3 regions of the Ideonella sp. BN130291 genome follow, and region 1 is predicted to be linked to each of the others. Evidence: predicted binding sites of a transcription regulator. Region 1 holds the regulator's gene; each other region holds the start of a gene.
What was found. The regulator HrcA, encoded in region 1, represses chaperone genes, less so after heat shock. The targets are predictions, from matches to a motif close to TTAGCACTCNNNNNNNNNGAGTGCTAA.
Positions count from the first base shown of each region.

Region 2: the regulator HrcA is predicted to act here: its motif matches at 3,361-3,387, upstream of groES (co-chaperone GroES).
Region 3: the regulator HrcA is predicted to act here: its motif matches at 3,686-3,712, upstream of rpoH (RNA polymerase sigma factor RpoH).

Region 1 is NZ_JAZARE010000012.1:150,432-156,362, forward strand. Features, by position in the region: gene VPH43_RS23480 (NAD kinase) at 1-548, opposite strand, end outside; gene hrcA (heat-inducible transcriptional repressor HrcA) at 623-1,648, shown strand; tRNA gene VPH43_RS23490 (tRNA-Ile) at 1,672-1,748, shown strand; gene VPH43_RS23495 (cysteine rich repeat-containing protein) at 1,885-2,139, shown strand; gene VPH43_RS23500 (GGDEF domain-containing protein) at 2,155-3,258, opposite strand; gene VPH43_RS23505 (CBS domain-containing protein) at 3,393-3,830, shown strand; gene VPH43_RS23510 (hypothetical protein) at 3,836-4,036, shown strand; gene VPH43_RS23515 (host attachment protein) at 4,106-4,585, shown strand; gene VPH43_RS23520 (cyanophycinase) at 4,647-5,531, shown strand; gene cphA (cyanophycin synthetase) at 5,528-5,931, shown strand, end outside.
Region 2 is NZ_JAZARE010000001.1:587,929-593,859, forward strand. Features, by position in the region: gene VPH43_RS02750 (MFS transporter) at 1-117, opposite strand, end outside; gene VPH43_RS02755 (chromate resistance protein ChrB domain-containing protein) at 156-1,139, shown strand; gene VPH43_RS02760 (chromate transporter) at 1,222-2,337, shown strand; gene VPH43_RS02765 (Fe-Mn family superoxide dismutase) at 2,355-3,263, shown strand; gene groES (co-chaperone GroES) at 3,482-3,772, shown strand; gene groL (chaperonin GroEL) at 3,803-5,446, shown strand; gene VPH43_RS02780 (DUF1631 family protein) at 5,529-5,931, shown strand, end outside.
Region 3 is NZ_JAZARE010000004.1:15,330-21,260, reverse strand. Features, by position in the region: gene VPH43_RS09315 (CHASE domain-containing protein) at 1-1,543, shown strand, start outside; gene VPH43_RS09310 (methyl-accepting chemotaxis protein) at 1,770-3,584, shown strand; gene rpoH (RNA polymerase sigma factor RpoH) at 3,752-4,681, shown strand; gene VPH43_RS09300 (response regulator) at 4,730-5,931, opposite strand, start outside.

The sequences.
Region 1 (5,931 bases):
GCCACGATCAGACCGTCGGCGCGGATGTTGGCGATGAACTCCTCGCCGATGTGCACGCTCAGCTCCACCATGCTGGCGGTGGCGCCGCGGCTGACCACCACGTCGTTCATCGACACGCTTTCGAAGATCTGCGCGCCGTCGCGCCAGACGCAGCCGTCCAGCATGGCACGGTGTTCTTCCTCGAAGTCGCCGGCGATGATGGGCGCCAGCGCTTCCAGCACCTGGCCCACCGGCACGTCGGTGATGAAACCCAGGCGGCCCTGGTTGATGCCCACCAGCGGCACGTGGTAGCGCGCCAGCTCGCGCGCAATGCCCAGCATGGTGCCGTCGCCACCCACCACCAGCGCGATGTCGCAGTGCTTGCCGAGTTCAGCTCGGCTCATCACGCCATATTCGCCTGCGAGGCCGGTGGCCTGGGCGGTGTCCGCCTCCAGCGAAACCTCCACGCCCTGGCGCACCAGGTATTGGGCAATCTCCTCCAGCACCGGGCGAATACCCTGGCCCTGCGGTTTGCCCACGAGCGCGGCGTGACGAAAGCGTGTCGGCATGCGAGGAATTACACCACAGGGATTTTGCAGCGCAGGCCGGCGTTGGACGCGCTGAACAGGCCACGCTCCGTACAATGAAACCCATGGACGAGCGTGCGAAAACCCTGTTGAAAACGCTGGTCGAGCGCTATATCGCCGAAGGCCAGCCGGTGGGCTCGCGCACGCTGTCCAAGGCCTCCGGGCTGGACCTGTCGCCTGCCACCATCCGCAACGTGATGGCCGACCTGGAGGAGCTGGGCCTGATCGCCAGCCCGCACACCTCGGCCGGCCGCATCCCCACCGCACGCGGCTACCGCCTGTTCGTGGACACCATGCTCACCGCCCGGCCGCCCGACATGGACCGGCTGGTCGCCGGCGAGGTGCGCGAGCAGCTGCGCCCCGACCAGCCGCAGCGTGTGATTGCCAATGCGGCGCACCTGCTGTCCAACCTGTCGAGCTTCGTGGGCGTGGTCACCGCACCGCGCAAGCCCAGCGTGTTCCGCCACATCGAGTTCCTGCGCCTGGGCGAGAAACGGGTGCTGGTGATCATCGTGTCCCCCGACGGCGACGTGCAGAACCGGGTCATCTTCACCGCGCAGGACTATTCGCAGGGCCAGCTGATCGAGGCCACCAACTACCTCAACGAGCACTATGGCGGCCTCACGATCGAGGAGGTGCGCGAGAAGCTCAAGACCGAGATCGACCAGCTGCGCGGCGAGATCGGCACGCTGATGCAGGCCGCGGTGGACGCCGGCACCGAAGCCATGGCCGAGAGCCACGAGCAGGTGGTGGTGTCCGGCGAGCGCAACCTGCTCACGGTGCAGGACTTCAACGACATGGGCTCGCTGCGCAAGCTGTTCGACCTGTTCGAGCAGAAGACGCAGCTGATGCGCCTGCTCGACGTGTCCAGCCGCGCCGAGGGCGTGCGCATCTACATCGGCGGCGAAAGCCGGGTGGTGCCCTACGAGGAGCTGTCGGTGGTGACCGCGCCCTACGAGGTGGACGGTCAGGTGGTGGGCACGCTGGGCGTGATCGGCCCCACCCGCATGGCCTATGACCGCATGATCCAGATCGTGGACATCACCGCGCGCCTGGTGGGCAACGCGCTGAGCCAGAAGTAGGCGCCACCTACAATCCGCCGCGCGGGCCGTTAGCTCAGTCGGTTAGAGCAGAGGACTCATAATCCTTTGGTCGCAGGTTCGAGCCCTGCACGGCCTACCACCTCCCGACCGACGCCCGCTGCCACCGGCTGTCGTCCCCGCCGCACAGGGGCGCGTTGTGTCCATGGCTTGCTGCCCATTCGGGCTAGCATCGCCTGGGCTGGCTTGCCAGCCCACCCACCCATCCTGGAGACACCATGAAACACGCTACCGGTTCGCTGCTTCTCGCTCTTGCTTGCGCCCTGGGCGCCACCACCGCGTTCGCCGCTGACGCGCCCAAGGCCGACGGTACCGTGGCCGAGGCATGCAAGGGCGATGTGGAAAAGCTCTGCCCCGGCGTTCAGCCGGGCGAAGGCCGTGTCGTGGCTTGCCTGAAGGAGCACAAGAAGGACGTCTCCAAGGAGTGCAAGACCGAGATCGTCAAGCAGCGCAAGGCGCACAAGGCCGGCTGACGCCGCTGCAGCAGCTCAGGGCAGGGCGACCACGCGGTCGCGGCCCTGGTGCTTGGCCTGGTACAGCGCCTCGTCGGCGCGCCTCAGGGTTACCTCGATCGGCTCACCCGGTTGCCACTGGGTGACGCCGATGCTCACCGTCAGGCCCGTGGCGAGCCCGGTACGGGCTTCGCCCGGCTGGCAGGCGGCCAGGCGCATGCGTTCGGCGGCGGCTTCAGCCAAGGCCTGCCCGGTGCCTGGCATCAGCACGACGAACTCCTCCCCGCCGAAACGCGCCAGCCAGTCCGACTTGCGCACCGTGCGCCGCAGCATGCGGGCCACATGGCGCAGCGCCGCGTCACCGGCCAGGTGGCCGTGGCGGTCGTTGACCGCCTTGAAGTGGTCCAGGTCCACCATCGCGATGCACAGCGGCTGGCCGGTGCGCGCCGCGGCGGCCGCCTCGCGCTCCAGTGCGGCCATGAAGGCATAACGGTTCAGCACCCGCGTCAACGCGTCGGTGGTGGCCTGGCGATGCAGCTCGGCTTCGTGGCGGGCCGCGGTGCGCTCGCTCACCAGTACCGCGATCAGGAAGGACAGCGCCGCCGTCACGTACACAGTGGCCCGGAACCGTCCCACCAGCTCGGGACCGAGTGCCTCGAACCCCGGCGCCGCCGGCCAGCCATGCAGCTGGAAGGTGATGAACAGCACCAGGTTGATGGCCACCGCGGTGGCCATGGTGGCCCGCTCCGCCCAGGGCACGAACATCGGTGTCACGGCGGCGAGCACCAGGAAGTACAGCTGCACGTTGAACTGCGTGCCCTGCGACACCAGCACCAGCATGGTGATGTGCAATGGCATCCACACCAGCAGCAGGCGCCGCGCCACGACAAAACGCCCCCGCGCGTTGAGCCACCACACCAGGGGGAACGCGGCGCAGCTGGGCAGTGCGCCCCACACGCCGCGCAAGAGCGCCGGGTTGCCGCTGGCGATGTACAAGGCGTCGTAGAAGGCGATGCTCACCAGGGCGATGAGCACGCCCACATTGGTTTCCATCACCTTGCGCTTGAGGCTGCGATCGGGCGTGAGCTCGCAGCCGGCATTGAGCAAGGCCAATGCGTATCGTCGCCACAGCGCTTTCACCACACGATATTAGTGGGCTGCTCCCGCGCTGCATGCGACGGAATGCGCACTTTGCGCCGATTGGGGTGGGCGAGCCCGGGCACCAAATCTGCTGCGTTCTAAGGCCCCCGACCCGTTGAACAAAGGAGATGGCGATGGCCCAGATCTGCGATGTGATGACCCGCGACGTGCGCGTGGTGAGTCCGGACGACACGCTGCAGCGCGTGGCGCAATGCATGGAAGAGCTCAATGTGGGCGCGATCCCGGTGGTCGACGGCGACAAGCTGGTCGGCATGGTGACCGACCGCGACATCACCGTGCGCGCGGTGGCCCAGGGCCGCCCGGTGGACACCACCGCGGCACGCGAGGTGATGAGCGCCCACGTGCGCTGGTGCTACGAGGACCAGGACGTGGACGACGTGCTGGACGAGATGCGCGATGTGCAGATCCGCCGCGTGCCGGTGGTCGACCGCGAGCACAAGCTGGTGGGCATCGTGTCGCTGGGCGACCTGGCCGAACGTGGCGGGCAGCAGCCCCGCGTGGCCGAGACGCTGAGGGACATCTCCACCCCGTCGCAGCCTGACCGGCACTGACCGTCATGGCAGCGGCCCCCCAGGACAGCGGCGCCGGCGCCGCACCCCCGACCCCGGCGCATCCGGGCGACGAAGCGCCGGCCGGCGCGCCGGGCTCCGGCGAATCGGTGTGCCGCCGCTGCGGCGGCAGCGGGCGCGACCAGGGCCAGGCGTGCCCGGACTGCGGCGGCACCGGCAAGGTGATCGAAGGCATCGGCGGCGGCTGAAATTCTTGCCTGTTCCCGGGCACCCGTGTTGCCGCACTTCGTTCTGTATCGACCCCCTAAGGAGCTCACATGCAACCTACCTGGATCGTGCTGGCCGACGAAGGCCGCGCGCGCATTCTCGAGATGCGCCAGCCCGGCCGCGACCTGGAAGAGGTGGAGGAATTCACCGACCCGGCAGCCCATGCCCGCAATGCCGACCTGCAGCGCGATGCGCACGGCCGGCGTGCACCGGCCGACAGCTACGGCGGCGCGCCCAACGTGCAGACCATGGGCGCCACCTCCACCACATCGGCCGGCGAGGACAAGGTGGACATCGAGGCCGAACGTTTTGCGCGCCAGGTGGCCGAGCGCCTGACGCAGGCCCACCGCCAGCACCGCTACGAGCGCCTGCGCATCGCCGCGGCGCCCAAGTTCCTGGGGCGCTTGCGCAAGGTGCTCGACAAGGAGGTCAGTGCCACGGTCGAGGAAGAGCTCGACAAGGACCTGCTGCAGCTGGACCGCCGCACGCTCACGCAACGCCTGTATCCATCGCAGCAGCAGGGCAGCTGACCCTTTCGGGGGTGGTACAGCCCTTGCCCCGGTGCAGCTGACATCCCCCGAAAAGACAGTCATGGCCCCAACCCCACAAAGCCCCGGCGCGGGGGAGCGACGCGCCGGGCACCTCGTGATCATTGGCGGCAACGAGGACCGCGACAACGACAAGCAGGTGCTGCGCCGCTTCGTCGAGCTCACCGCCAGGGCAGACCCGAAGATCGTGGTGCTCTGCGCCGCGGGGGCCACCGGCGACACCGCCTGGAAGGTGTATGACCAGGCCTTTGCGGACCTGGGCGTGCAGCAGCGCCTGGCGCTGGAGATGGCCTCGCGGGAGGACGCCAACGATCCCAAGGCGGCCGACCGGCTGCTCACTGCCGACGGCATCTTCATCGCCGGTGACGACCAGAAGCGCCTGCTGGCGGTGATTGGCGGCACGCTGGTGCACCAGGCGCTGCACAAGGCCTGCGACGAGCTGGGCCGCTGCATCGCTGGCACCAGCGCCGGCGCGGCTGCACTGTCGCAGCACATGATGCATGACGGCGGCGCCGGGGCACCGGCGCCCGGCACCGCGCTCAGCCTGGCGGCCGGCCTCGGGCTGCTGCAGCGCGTGCTGATCGACCAGCATTTTTCCGAGCGCCAGCGCCTGGGACGCCTGCTCTCGGTGGTGGCCCAGAACCCCACGCTCATCGGCGTGGGCATCGACGAGGACACCGCGCTGGTGATCGAGCGCAGCGGCGGTGGCCTGGAAGTGGTGGGCGATGGCGCGGTCACCTTGATCGACGGGCGGCAGATGTCGTCCAACTTCCTGCCCGGCCCCGAGCACGAGGCGCTGGAGCTGGTGGACGTCAAGCTTCACCTGCTGCCGGCCGGCGCGCGCTACGGCAGCGCTGCCAAGGCCGTGCCACCCGCATTGCAGGACATCGTTTCCATCCTCACGAGCCGAGGGAGCCCGTTGTCATGAAGATCGTCGAAGCCCGCTTCCTCAGGGGGCCGAACCTGTTTGCGCGCCGCACGGTGCTCGAAGCCATCGTGGACCTGGAAACGCTGGATGAAGTGGCCTCGAACCAGATAGACGGTTTCACCGACCGGCTGATCCAGATGCTGCCCGGCATTGGCGAGCATCACTGCGGCGTCGGCTACCGCGGCGGCTTCGTCGACCGCCTGCGTGAAGGCACCTACATGGGCCACATCGCCGAGCACATCATGCTGGAGCTGCAGGCGCTCGGCGGTTACGACATCGGCTACGGCAAGACGCGCATGGTGCACGGCCGGCCGCGCCACTACCGCATCGTGGTGGGCTACAAGCTGGAGAAGCTGGCCATGCGGGCGCTGGAGCAGGCGCTGCAGGTGGTGCAGGCGGC
Region 2 (5,931 bases), on a different contig from region 1:
GACCTCCAGGCTGCCGAGCCCCAGCGCCACCAGATACGCCGGCAGCAGCACCGCCATGTAGCCATCGACCAGGGCGCGAAGGCCGCGGGCCAGCAGGATTGCGCGCTCATCTGACATCTTTGTAGGATACGCTACATTGCAGTTATATTAGCGACATGATTCCTGGCGCGTCTCCAGCACTTCCGGATTGGCTGCTCCTCGTGGTGTCCCTGCCCACCCAGAGTGCCACCGCCCGCATGCGGGTGTGGCGCGGCCTCAAGGCGCTGGGGTGCATGGCCTTGCGTGATGGTGCCTACCTGCTGCCCGCGGGGGGCCAGCGCGAGCTGGCGCTGCGCGAGCTGGGCGACGAGTGCACGCGCGAGGGCGGCGTGGCCTGGCTGATGGCCGTGCAGGCGCGCTCGCCGGACGAAGCCGCGGCCTACCGGCAGCTGTTCGACCGCCAGGAGGACTACTCCGAACTGCGCAAGAGCTGGAAGGAAGCCAACCGGTCCCTGGCACGGCTGTCCCCCACCGAGCTGGTGCGCTTGCAACGCAAGCTGCAGCGCGACTACGAAGCGCTGCAGCAGATCGACTTCTTTCCATCCGACGCCAGCACCGAGGCCGCTGCGCAGTGGCTGGCGCTGGCCAAGCGCATCGCGCAGCTGCTGTCGCCCGACGAGCCGCAGGACACAGCCGGCCAGGTGCCGCGCCTGGACCGCCAGGCCTACCGCGGCCGCACCTGGGCCACGCGCCGCCGCCCGTGGGTGGACCGCGTGGCCAGCGCCTGGCTGATCCGCCGCTTCATCGACACCGACGCGCGTTTCAAGTGGCTGGCCCAACCTTCGGACTGCCCCAGGAGCGCCCTCGGTTTCGACTTCGACGGCGCGGCCTTCACCCACGTGGGCGACCGGGTCACCTTCGAGACCCTGATGGCCAGCTTCGGGCTCGAGGACGACCCCGCGCTGGCACGCCTGGCCGCCATGGTCCACCAGCTCGACGTGGGCGGCGAGCCGGTGCCCGAAGCGGCGGGCTTCGAAGCCGTGCTGGCGGGTGCGCACGAACGGCTGGACGACGACGATGCCCTGCTGGCCGAGATGAGCGCCGTGCTCGATTCCCTGTACGCCCACTATGGCCGCCCGCGGGCCGGGACCAACGCTTGAGACCATCACCGTGAACGACACCCCTGCATCCAACGCACCGCCGGCACCGGCCCCCTACACCCTCTGGCAATTGGTGGCCTACATGCTGGGCCTGGGCACCTGGGGCTTCGGCGGCCCGGTGGCGCTGGTGGGCTACATGTACCGCGACCTCGTGGAGAAGCGCCGCTGGATGACCGAGGCCGACTACAAGGAAGGCATGGCCATTGCGCAGCTGATGCCCGGGCCGCTGGCCGCCCAGCTCGCCATCTACCTGGGCTTCGTGCACCACCGCGTGCTCGGTGCCACGCTGGTGGGCCTGGCCTTCGTGCTGCCCTCGTTCCTGATGGTGGTGGCGCTGGGCGCGGCGTACACCGCCTTCGGCGGCATCGGCTGGATGCAGGCGGTGTTCTACGGCGTGGGCGCCGCGGTGATCGGCATCATCGCGATGAGCGCCTACAAGCTGACCACCAAGAACATCGGCAAGGACAAGCTGCTGTGGGCGATCTTCCTCGTCAGCGCGGGGGTCACGATCGCCACGCAGTCCGAGGTGATCTGGCTGTTCCTTGGCGCCGGCGTGCTGGTGTGGCTGGTGCGGGTGCCGCCGGCCTGGCTCAAGCGCAGCAGCGTGCAGGGCCTGGGCGCGCCGGTGGCCGGCTTCTTCGCCCTCGGCTCGCTGGACCCCGACAAGCTCAAGCAGATCGCGCTGTACTTCACCTATGCCGGCAGCTTCGTCTTCGGCAGCGGCCTGGCGATCGTGCCCTTCCTCTACAGCGGCGTGGTCAAGGAGTACGGCTGGCTCACCGACCGGCAGTTCGTCGATGCGGTGGCGGTGGCGATGATCACGCCCGGGCCGGTGGTCATCACCACCGGCTTCATCGGCTACCTGGTGTCCGGCTTCTGGGGCGCGGTGGTGGCGGCGCTGGCCACCTTCCTGCCCTGCTACCTGCTGACCATCATCCCCGCGCCGTATTTCAAGAAGCATGGCAAGCGCCCGGCGATCGTCGCTTTTGTCGATGGCGTGACCGCGGCCGCGGTGGGCGCGATCGCAGGCGCGGTGGTGGTGATCGGGCAACGCTCCATCACCGATGGGGTGACCGCCGCGCTGGCGCTGGTGACTGCCGCCGTGCTGTGGCGGTTCAAGAAGGTGCAGGAGCCGGCCATCGTGCTGGCGGCCGCCCTGATCGGCCTGCTGGTCCATCCCTTGATGACGCGGGCCTGAGGCCCGGAGAGGACACCATGAACGTCGAACCCCGCCCCTTGGCCCTGGACCTCACGCGCCTGCAAGGCCTGTCCGCACGCCTGGTCGCGAGCCACCATGAGAACAACTATGCCGGCGCGGTGAAGCGCTTGAACGCGATCCGCCAGCAGCTGCAGCAGCTCGACTGGGCCGGCGCGCCGGTATTCACGGTCAACGGCCTGAAGCGGGAGGAGCTGATCGCGGCCAATTCCGCCTGGCTGCATGAGCTGTACTTCGACGGACTGGGCGGCGACGGCGAGCTGCCGGACTGTGGCCTGTCGATCGCGCTGGAGCGCGACTTCGGCTCGGTGGAGCGCTGGCGCGCCGAGTTCACCACGCTGGCCAAGGCCATGGGCGGCGGCTCGGGCTGGGCGCTGCTGTCGTGGTCATCGCGCGAAGGGCGCCTGCTGACCCACTGGGCCGCGGACCACACCCACCTGCTGGCCGGCGCCACGCCGATCCTGGCGTTGGACATGTACGAACACGCCTACCACATGGACTTCGGCGCCAAGGCTGGCGCCTACGTCGATGCGTTCATGCAGAACATCCGCTGGGATGCGGTGTACCAGCGCTATGGCGCGGCCGTGGCGGCGGATGCCGCTGCGCTGGCGGCCGAGCCTGTGGCCGTGGCGCAGGCCGCGCAGTTGATCGACGTGCGGCGCGCGCAGACCTATGCCAGTGCGCACTACATGCTGCAAGGCGCCCGCTGGTGCGACCCCGCCAGGCTGGCATCCTGGAGCAGCGAGCTCGACCCGGACCGGCCGGTGCTCGTGTACTGCGCCCACGGGCTGGACATCGGCCGCTCCGCGGCCCTGGCCCTGCGCGCCCGCGGCTTCGACGCGCGCTTCGTCACCGGCGGCATCGAGGCCTGCCGCGCTGCGGGCCTGCCGCTGGCCGACAGGCCGTAGCGCCAGCCGCTCCACTTTCCCGGCCAAGCGGCCGCACTGGCCGGTGATTTGAAACAAGTCTCTTGAAGCGCGCAGTCCGAACCCTATAATTCGTCTGCTAGCACTCGCCGCCGGTGAGTGCTAATGGGGCAGATTCAGGACGCCCCAACTGATGTGAAGAAGCACTAACTATCGCTGCGCTTCCCAATCACTCTTACCGCACATTTCAAGGAGATGCAATGAAACTTCGTCCTTTGCACGATCGTGTGATCGTCAAGCGCTTGGAACAAGAAACCAAGACCGCCTCGGGCATCGTGATTCCTGACAACGCTGCCGAGAAGCCGGACCAGGGCGAAGTCCTGGCTGTCGGCCCGGGCAAGCGCAATGAAAAGGGCGATTTCGTGGCCCTGAACATCAAGGTGGGCGACCGCGTGCTGTTCGGCAAGTACAGCGGCCAGACCGTCAAGGTCGATGGCGACGAACTGCTGGTGATGCGCGAAGAAGACCTCTTCGCCGTCGTCGAGAAGTAATCCACCCCCAAGAATTCCGGAGAGATACACATGGCAGCAAAAGACGTCATCTTTGGCGGCGAAGCACGCGCCCGCATGGTTGAAGGCGTGAACATCCTGGCCAATGCGGTCAAGGTCACGCTGGGCCCCAAGGGCCGCAACGTGGTGCTCGAGCGTTCGTTCGGCGCCCCCACCGTCACCAAGGACGGTGTGTCGGTGGCCAAGGAAATCGAGCTGAAGGACAAGCTCCAGAACATGGGCGCCCAGATGGTCAAGGAAGTTGCTTCCAAGACCTCGGACAACGCCGGTGACGGCACCACCACCGCCACCGTGCTGGCCCAGGCCATCGTGCGCGAAGGCATGAAGTACGTGGCCGCCGGCATGAACCCGATGGACCTCAAGCGCGGCATCGACAAGGCCGTGCTGGCCCTGGTGGAACAGCTGAAGAAGCAGTCCAAGCCCACCACCACGAGCAAGGAAATCGCCCAGGTTGGCACCATCTCCGCCAACAGCGACAACTCCATCGGCGAAATCATCGCCGAGGCGATGGACAAGGTCGGCAAGGAAGGCGTGATCACCGTCGAAGACGGCAAGAGCCTGGCCAACGAGCTGGATGTCGTGGAAGGCATGCAGTTCGACCGCGGCTACCTGTCGCCCTACTTCATCAACAACCCCGACAAGCAGAGCGCGATCCTCGAGAACCCGTTCGTGCTGCTGTTCGACAAGAAGATCAGCAACATCCGCGACCTGCTGCCCACGCTGGAGCAGGTGGCCAAGGCTGGCCGTCCGCTGCTGATCATCGCTGAAGAAGTCGAAGGCGAAGCGCTGGCGACCCTGGTGGTCAACACCATCCGCGGCATCCTGAAGGTCGTGGCCGTCAAGGCGCCTGGCTTCGGCGACCGCCGCAAGGCCATGCTGGAAGACATCGCCATCCTCACCGGCGGCAAGGTCATCGCTGAAGAAGTGGGCCTGACGCTCGAGAAGGTGACGCTGGCCGACCTGGGCCAGGCCAAGCGCGTGGAAGTGGGCAAGGAAAACACCACCATCATCGATGGCGCCGGTGCCGCTGCCGACATCGAAGCCCGCGTGAAGCAGGTGCGCATCCAGATCGAGGAAGCCACCAGCGACTACGACCGTGAGAAGCTGCAAGAGCGCGTGGCCAAGCTGGCCGGCGGTGTGGCGGTGATCAAGGTCGGTGCCGCCACCGAAGTGGAAATGAAGGAAAAGAAGGCTCGCGTGGAAGACGCGCTGCACGCCACCCGCGCTGCCGTGGAAGAAGGCATCGTGGCCGGCGGTGGTGTGGCCCTGCTGCGCGCCCGTCAGGCTGCTGGCGAGATCAAGGGTGACAACCCGGATCAAGACGCCGGCATCAAGCTGGTGCTCAAGGCGATCGAAGCCCCGCTGCGCGAAATCGTCTACAACGCCGGCGGTGAGCCGAGCGTGGTGGTCAACGCGGTGTTGGCCGGCAAGGGCAACTACGGCTTCAATGCGGCCAACGACACCTACGGCGACATGATCGAGATGGGCATCCTGGACCCGACCAAGGTGACCCGCACGGCGCTGCAGAACGCCGCCTCCGTGGCGTCGCTGATGCTGACGACCGAAGCCATGATCGCCGAGGCCCCCAAGGACGAAGCTCCGGCCATGCCGGGCGGCGGCATGGGTGGCATGGGCGGCATGGGCATGGACATGTAAGTCCAGGCATAAAGTCGCTGATCATCGAAAGGGCCGCAGCAATGCGGCCCTTTTTCATGTCGGCGAGCGGGATAATTCACGGGTGAACAGGCCCACACCAGCCACCCATCCGCTGCTGCTCCAGTTCATCGAGGACGAGCTCGCCCGTGCGCCCTTGCTGATCGACGAGGTGCTGCAGGGGCTGGCCGACGCGCCGCTGCGCTTCGACCCCGAGGCCACCTCCGTCCAGCGCCGCCAGGTCATCGACCAGCACGAGGCGCTGCACCGCCACCGGCCGTTCATGGTGAAGGCCTTTGCCCAGACGCTGCGTGAGCAGGTGGGCACGGCCGCGCGCGAGCAGGCCGCCGCGGTGCGCGGCATCACGCTGGAAGAGGCCGACGAGCTCAGCCTGTCGCTGGTGGACGAGGACGAGGTGGCCACCGACGTGGAGCTCCAGCGCGCCATCGTCATGATCCACAGCACCGCGGAATACGAGCTGCGCGAGT
Region 3 (5,931 bases), on a different contig from region 1:
CGAGCAGCGCTTCCGCAACATCCTCGACCACGTGCCCATCGGGCTGATCTACACCGACCTGAACGGCCGCATCCAGGAGGCCAACCCCAAGCTGCGCGACATGATCGGCTATTCGCCCGAGGAGCTGGTGGGCAAGAGCATCCTGCACCTCACGCATCCGCAGGACCGTGCCGCCGACATCGAGCTCGGCCGCCGCGTGATCCAGGGTGTCGTGCCGGTGTACCGCCGACAGAAGCGCTACATCGCGCGCGACGGCAGCGTGCTGTGGGTGCAGGCCACCGTGTCCGCGCTGCGCGACCCCGAAGGCCGGCCGCTGCGCATGGTGGGTGTGGTGGAAGACATCACCGAGCACCTGAAGCTGGAGGAGGCCGAGCGGGCGCGTGAGACGGCCGAAGCCGCCAACCGCGCAAAGAGCGATTTCGTGTCCCGCATGAGCCATGAACTGCGCACGCCGCTCAACGCGATGCTCGGCTTTGCCCAGCTGCTGGAGCTGGACCGCCAGGCCCCGCTGCGGCCCCACCAGATCGAATGGACCGCCCAGATCCAGCAGGCCGGCTGGCACCTGCTGCACATGATCAACGACACCCTGGACCTGTCGCGCATCGAATCGGGCACCCTGCGGCTGCAGACCCAGGCGGTGCCGGTGGCCGAGGTGGTGCAGTCCACTTGCGCGCTGGTGGAGCAGGCCGCAACGCAGCGCCGGGTCACGGTCGAGCAGCACCTGGACCCGGCGGCGGACGCGGTGCTGGGGGATGAAACCCGGGTCAAGCAGATCCTCACCAACCTGCTGAGCAACGCCGTCAAGTACAACGTCGAGGGCGGCCGGGTGCTCATCACCTCGCGCCTGGCCGGCCCCGACACGCTGGAGATCGAGGTGCGCGACAGCGGCCTGGGCATGGATGAAGCGCAGATGGCGGAGCTGTTCCAGCCGTTCAACCGCCTGGGGCGGGAGTCGCACGCCGAAGGCACGGGCATCGGGCTGGTCATCAGCCGCCGGCTGGCCGAGCTGATGGGCGGCGCCCTCACCGCGCAGAGCAGGCCCGGCGAAGGCTCGTCGTTCCGGCTGGTCCTGCCGCTGGCACGCCGCGACGCCGGCATGCCTGTAGCGCCCTTGCCGGGGCAGGCGCGCGAGGCCCTGGACTACCACCAGCGCCTGGTGCACTACATCGAGGACAACGAGACGAACGCCGAGGTCATGCGCGGCATCCTCGCGCAGCGTCCGCAGGTGCGGCTGAAGGTGTCCGGCACCGGCCTGGATGGGCTGGCCGCCATCCGCCAGCAGCCGCCCAGCCTGGTGCTGCTGGACATGCACCTACCCGACGTGGACGGCCTGGAGCTGCTGCGCCACCTGAAGCAGGACCTCCGCACCGCCGACATCCCGGTGATCGTGGTGTCCGCCGACGCCACCCGCATCCGCATCGACGAGGCGATGGCGCTGGGCGCTGCGCACTACGTCACGAAGCCGGTCAACGTGGCCGCCATGCTGCGGCTGCTGGACGAGGTGCTGGAGCAGCAGGACACGCGCTTCAGCGTGGACCTGTAGGAGCGCTCGGCGCTCGGCTCCACCGCCCACGGCCCACGGCCCCGGCCGGGCGACGAACTGGCCGGTGTTTCCCAGCTTTTTTGCACTCCCGCGGCGCAGCCCAGCGCCGAACAATCGGGCGGCGGGTCTTCAGTTCGGCGCGCTGCGGCCGATACCGACCCATACCCCGCACCCACGCCCGCTGCGGCGGCGCGAGTCCGGTCTGCTTAGCCACGAGAGAACGCCCATGTTTTCACTTCGATCGATTTCGGTACGCTCGCGCTTCCTGCTGGTGATGGCCGTGGTCACCCTGTCGCTGGTGGGCCTGGGAGGCTGGGGCTTCCTGTCCAGCAAGACGGGCAACGACACCACCTCGCGCCTGTTCGAGCAGGCCAATGCAGCGAGCGCCGAAGTGGGCAACCTGCGCGAAGCGCTGTCCAACCTGCGCCGCTACGAAGCCACGATGATGGCCGTGTCCACCGCCAACCCGACGGGGGTGGAGGAGTACGTCAAGGCCTGGAAGAAGGAGCTGGCCAACGTCAAGACCGTCGGCGAGCACCTCGTCAAGGCCAACGAAGGCCACGCCGAGATCGCCACCCTGGTGGCCAGCCAGTCCAAGCTGCTGGACGAGTACGCCGCGGTCATCGCGCCGATCGCCGATCAGCTGCAGGGCGCCAAGATCGACGCCGCGGTGGCACTGGCCTACGCCGGCAAGGCCGAGGGCACGGTCAAGCAGCTGCAAGCCAACAGCGACGCCCTGGTGAAGGCGCAACAGGCCAGCCTGGCCTCGCTGCGCACCGAACTCGCCAACAGCGCCACCCTGGCGTCCACCTTGCGCCTGCTGCTGGTGGCCGGCACGCTGGCGCTGTTCGTGCCGCTGATGTGGCTGACCCTGCGCTCGGTGTGCAAGCCGCTGGATGAAGCGATCGAGGTGGCCAGCCGCATTGCCAAGGGCGACCTGAGCGTGAGCTGGGCGGTGGAAGGCCAGGACGAGCCGGCCCGGCTGATGCATGCGCTGCAGGCCATGCAGGACGCGCTGCGCACGCTGGTGGGCCAGGTGCGCGAATCGGCCGAAAGCATCCAGACGGCCAGCACGGAGGTCGCCTCCGGCAACCAGGACCTGAGCCAGCGCACCGAAGAGGCCGCCTCCAGCCTGCAGCAGACCGCCTCGTCGATGGTGCAGCTGACCGACAACGTGCGCCAGAGCGCGGACGCGGCCTCGCAGGCCAACCAGCTCGCCTCGTCGGCGTCCAACGTCGCCTCGCGCGGCGGCGCGGTGGTGGCCCAGGTGGTGTCGACCATGGACGAGATCAACTCCAGCTCCAAGAAGATCGCCGACATCATCGGCGTGATCGACGGCATCGCCTTCCAGACCAACATCCTGGCGCTGAACGCCGCAGTGGAAGCCGCCCGCGCCGGCGAGCAGGGCCGCGGTTTTGCCGTGGTGGCCGGCGAAGTGCGCTCGCTGGCACAGCGCAGTGCCGAGGCCGCCAAGGAGATCAAGGCCCTGATCGGCACCAGCGTGGACAAGGTGGAGACCGGTGCCCGCCTGGTGCAGGACGCCGGCAGCACGATGAACGAGATCGTGGCCAGCGTGCAGCGTGTGACCGACATCATCGGCGAGATCACCGCCGCATCGGCCGAGCAGTCCGGCGGCATCAGCCAGGTGAGCACGGCCGTGAACACCCTGGACAAGATGACGCAGCAGAACGCGGCGCTGGTGGAAGAGTCCGCCGCCGCGGCGGAAAGCCTGAAGGACCAGGCCCACAAGCTGTCCGGCATCGTGGCGACCTTCCGCCTGGGCGACGCGGGCAGCCGCACGGCACCCGTACCCGCACCCGCCAGCCGCGCGGCCAGCACGCCTGCCCCGGCGGCCAAGCCCGCACCCCCCAGCCGGCCGGCGCCAGTGGCGGCCCACCAGGCGGCAGCGCAAGCCGTCATCGAACGCGCCAAGGAAGAGTCCCGCCCGCCCCTGGCGGTCGCCGCGGCTCCGCTGGCCGCCGCCGCCCCGGCACGTGTGCCTGCCAAACCGGATGACGACGGTGACTGGGAAACCTTCTGAGGCCGCCCGGCTCACAAGACGGCAGCCCGCGGGCTGCCGTTTTTCATTGCGTTAGCACTCACTCTCTAATTTGTGCCGTGTTGATGTGGCGCAATCCGTCATCAGCACTCTCAATTGGCGAGTGCTAATATCGGGAACCGAAGCGGAATCCAAAGGTCAGAGACTTCATGAACCTGTCCCGATCCTCCACCGCCGTTGCCATCCGCGACCCGTGGTCGATGGTGCCGTCCCTGGGCAACCTGGACGCCTACATTTCCGCGGTGAACCGCATCCCCCTGGTCACCCACGACGAAGAGGTCGAGCTGGCCACGCGCTGGCGCACGAGCGGCGACCTCGAGGCGGCCGGCCGCCTGGTGCTGTCGCACCTGCGCCTGGTGGTCTCCGTTTCACGCCAGTACCTGGGCTACGGGCTGCCGCAGGGCGACCTGATCCAGGAAGGCAACGTGGGCCTGATGAAGGCGGTGAAACGCTTCGACCCCACCCAGGGCGTGCGCCTGGTGAGCTACGCGCTGCACTGGATCAAGGCCGAGATCCATGAATACATCCTGAAGAACTGGCGCATGGTGAAGGTGGCCACCACGAAGGCGCAGCGCAAGCTGTTCTTCAACCTGCGCTCGATGAAGCAGGGCATGAAGAGCGAAGCGGCCGATGCGGACACCCACCGCAGCACCCTCACGCCGGCCGAAGTGGCGCAGATGGCGGCGCAGCTGAAGGTCAAGCCCGAAGAAGTGCTGGAGATGGAAACCCGGCTGTCCGGCGGCGACGTGGCCCTGGAGCCGCAGAACGACGACTCGGAAGAGAGCTACGCGCCCATCGCCTACCTGGCCGACGACACCTCCGAGCCCACCCAGGTGCTGGAGGCGCGCCGGCGCGACCACCTGGCCGGCGACGGCGTGCAGCAGGCGCTGGAGGTGCTGGACGACCGCAGCCGCCGCATCGTGGAAGAGCGCTGGCTGAAGGTGAACGACGACGGCTCCGGCGGCATGACGCTGCATGAGCTGGCGGCTGAATACGGCGTCAGTGCCGAACGCATCCGCCAGATCGAGGTGGCCGCCATGAAAAAGATGCGCAAGGCGCTGGTGGCCGAGCCGGCCTGAGGCAGCGCACCTCCATCCTGGTCGAACGGCTCCCGCGGGAGCCGTTTTTCATGCGCGCACGTCGGCTCGCCCGGTGGCCGGCAGGGCGGTCCAGCGGTCCAGCGTGGCGGCCAGGCGCGCGGTGTCCACCGGCTTGGTGAGGTAGTCGTTCATGCCGGCCGCCAGGCAGCGCTCGCGGTCGGCCGGCGTGGCGTGGGCGGTCAGCGCCACCACCGGCATGCGCTGGGCGCGCGCACCCGCTTCCCCGGCGCGCATGCGGCGGGTGAGCTCGTAGCCGTCCACCTCCGGCAGCTGGCAGTCCATCAGCACCAGCGCATAGTCGCGCGCCTGCAGCGCCTTCAGGGCGGCAGGTGCGGCCTCCGCCACGTCGACCTCGAAGCCCAGGTGCTCCACGAAGGCACGCGAGACCATCTGGTTGATCTCGTTGTCCTCCACCAGCAGCACCCGGCCGCGCGAGCCCGCCGGCCGGGTGGCCGGCGCGGCAGTGGTGTTGGCACCCGCCGGTTCCAGCGCACGTGCCAGGCTCGCATCGGACAGCGGCCGATGCAGCCGGGCGGCCGGCGCGGCGAGGGCCCCGGCACTGTCGGGCCACCGCTGCAGCAGCAGCACCACCCAGGGCGCGGGGAGCTCGCCATCCACCGGTGCCAGGCCGGCGGGCCAGCCTTCCATCGGCTCGTCGTAGAGCACCGCGTCCGGCTTCAAGGCCACCAGCGCCTCCGGCTCGAACGCCAGGTCGCGCCAGCTGAGCACGGCCACCACCTCGTGGTGCAGGTACGCCAGGCGGTCGCGCAGCGCCATCTGGCTGCTGGGCGCATCGCTCACCACCGCCACGCGCCGGCTCGGGTCTGCCGCCAGCGGCGGCGCCCCCAGCTCCAGCACCGGCAGCGGCAGGTGCACCCGGAAACTGGTGCCGCGCCCCGGCTCGCTGCACAGGGTGATGCGCCCGGCCATCGCACGCACCAGGGTGTCCACCACGGTCAGCCCCAGGCCGATGCCGCCCTCGCGCCGGGCGATGCTTTCATCCCCCTGCACAAAGGGCGTGAAGACACGGCTCTGCAGCTCCGGTGCGATGCCCTGGCCGGTGTCGCTGACTTCGATGACCAGGCCTTCCGTATCCGAACGCGCGGCCAACACCACCTGGCCGACGCTGGTGAACTTGATCGCGTTGTGCAGCAGATGCAGGCAGATCTGGCGCAGGCGGGCCGGGTCGGCACGCACCACCGAGGGCAGCCCAGGCGCCAGCTGGCATT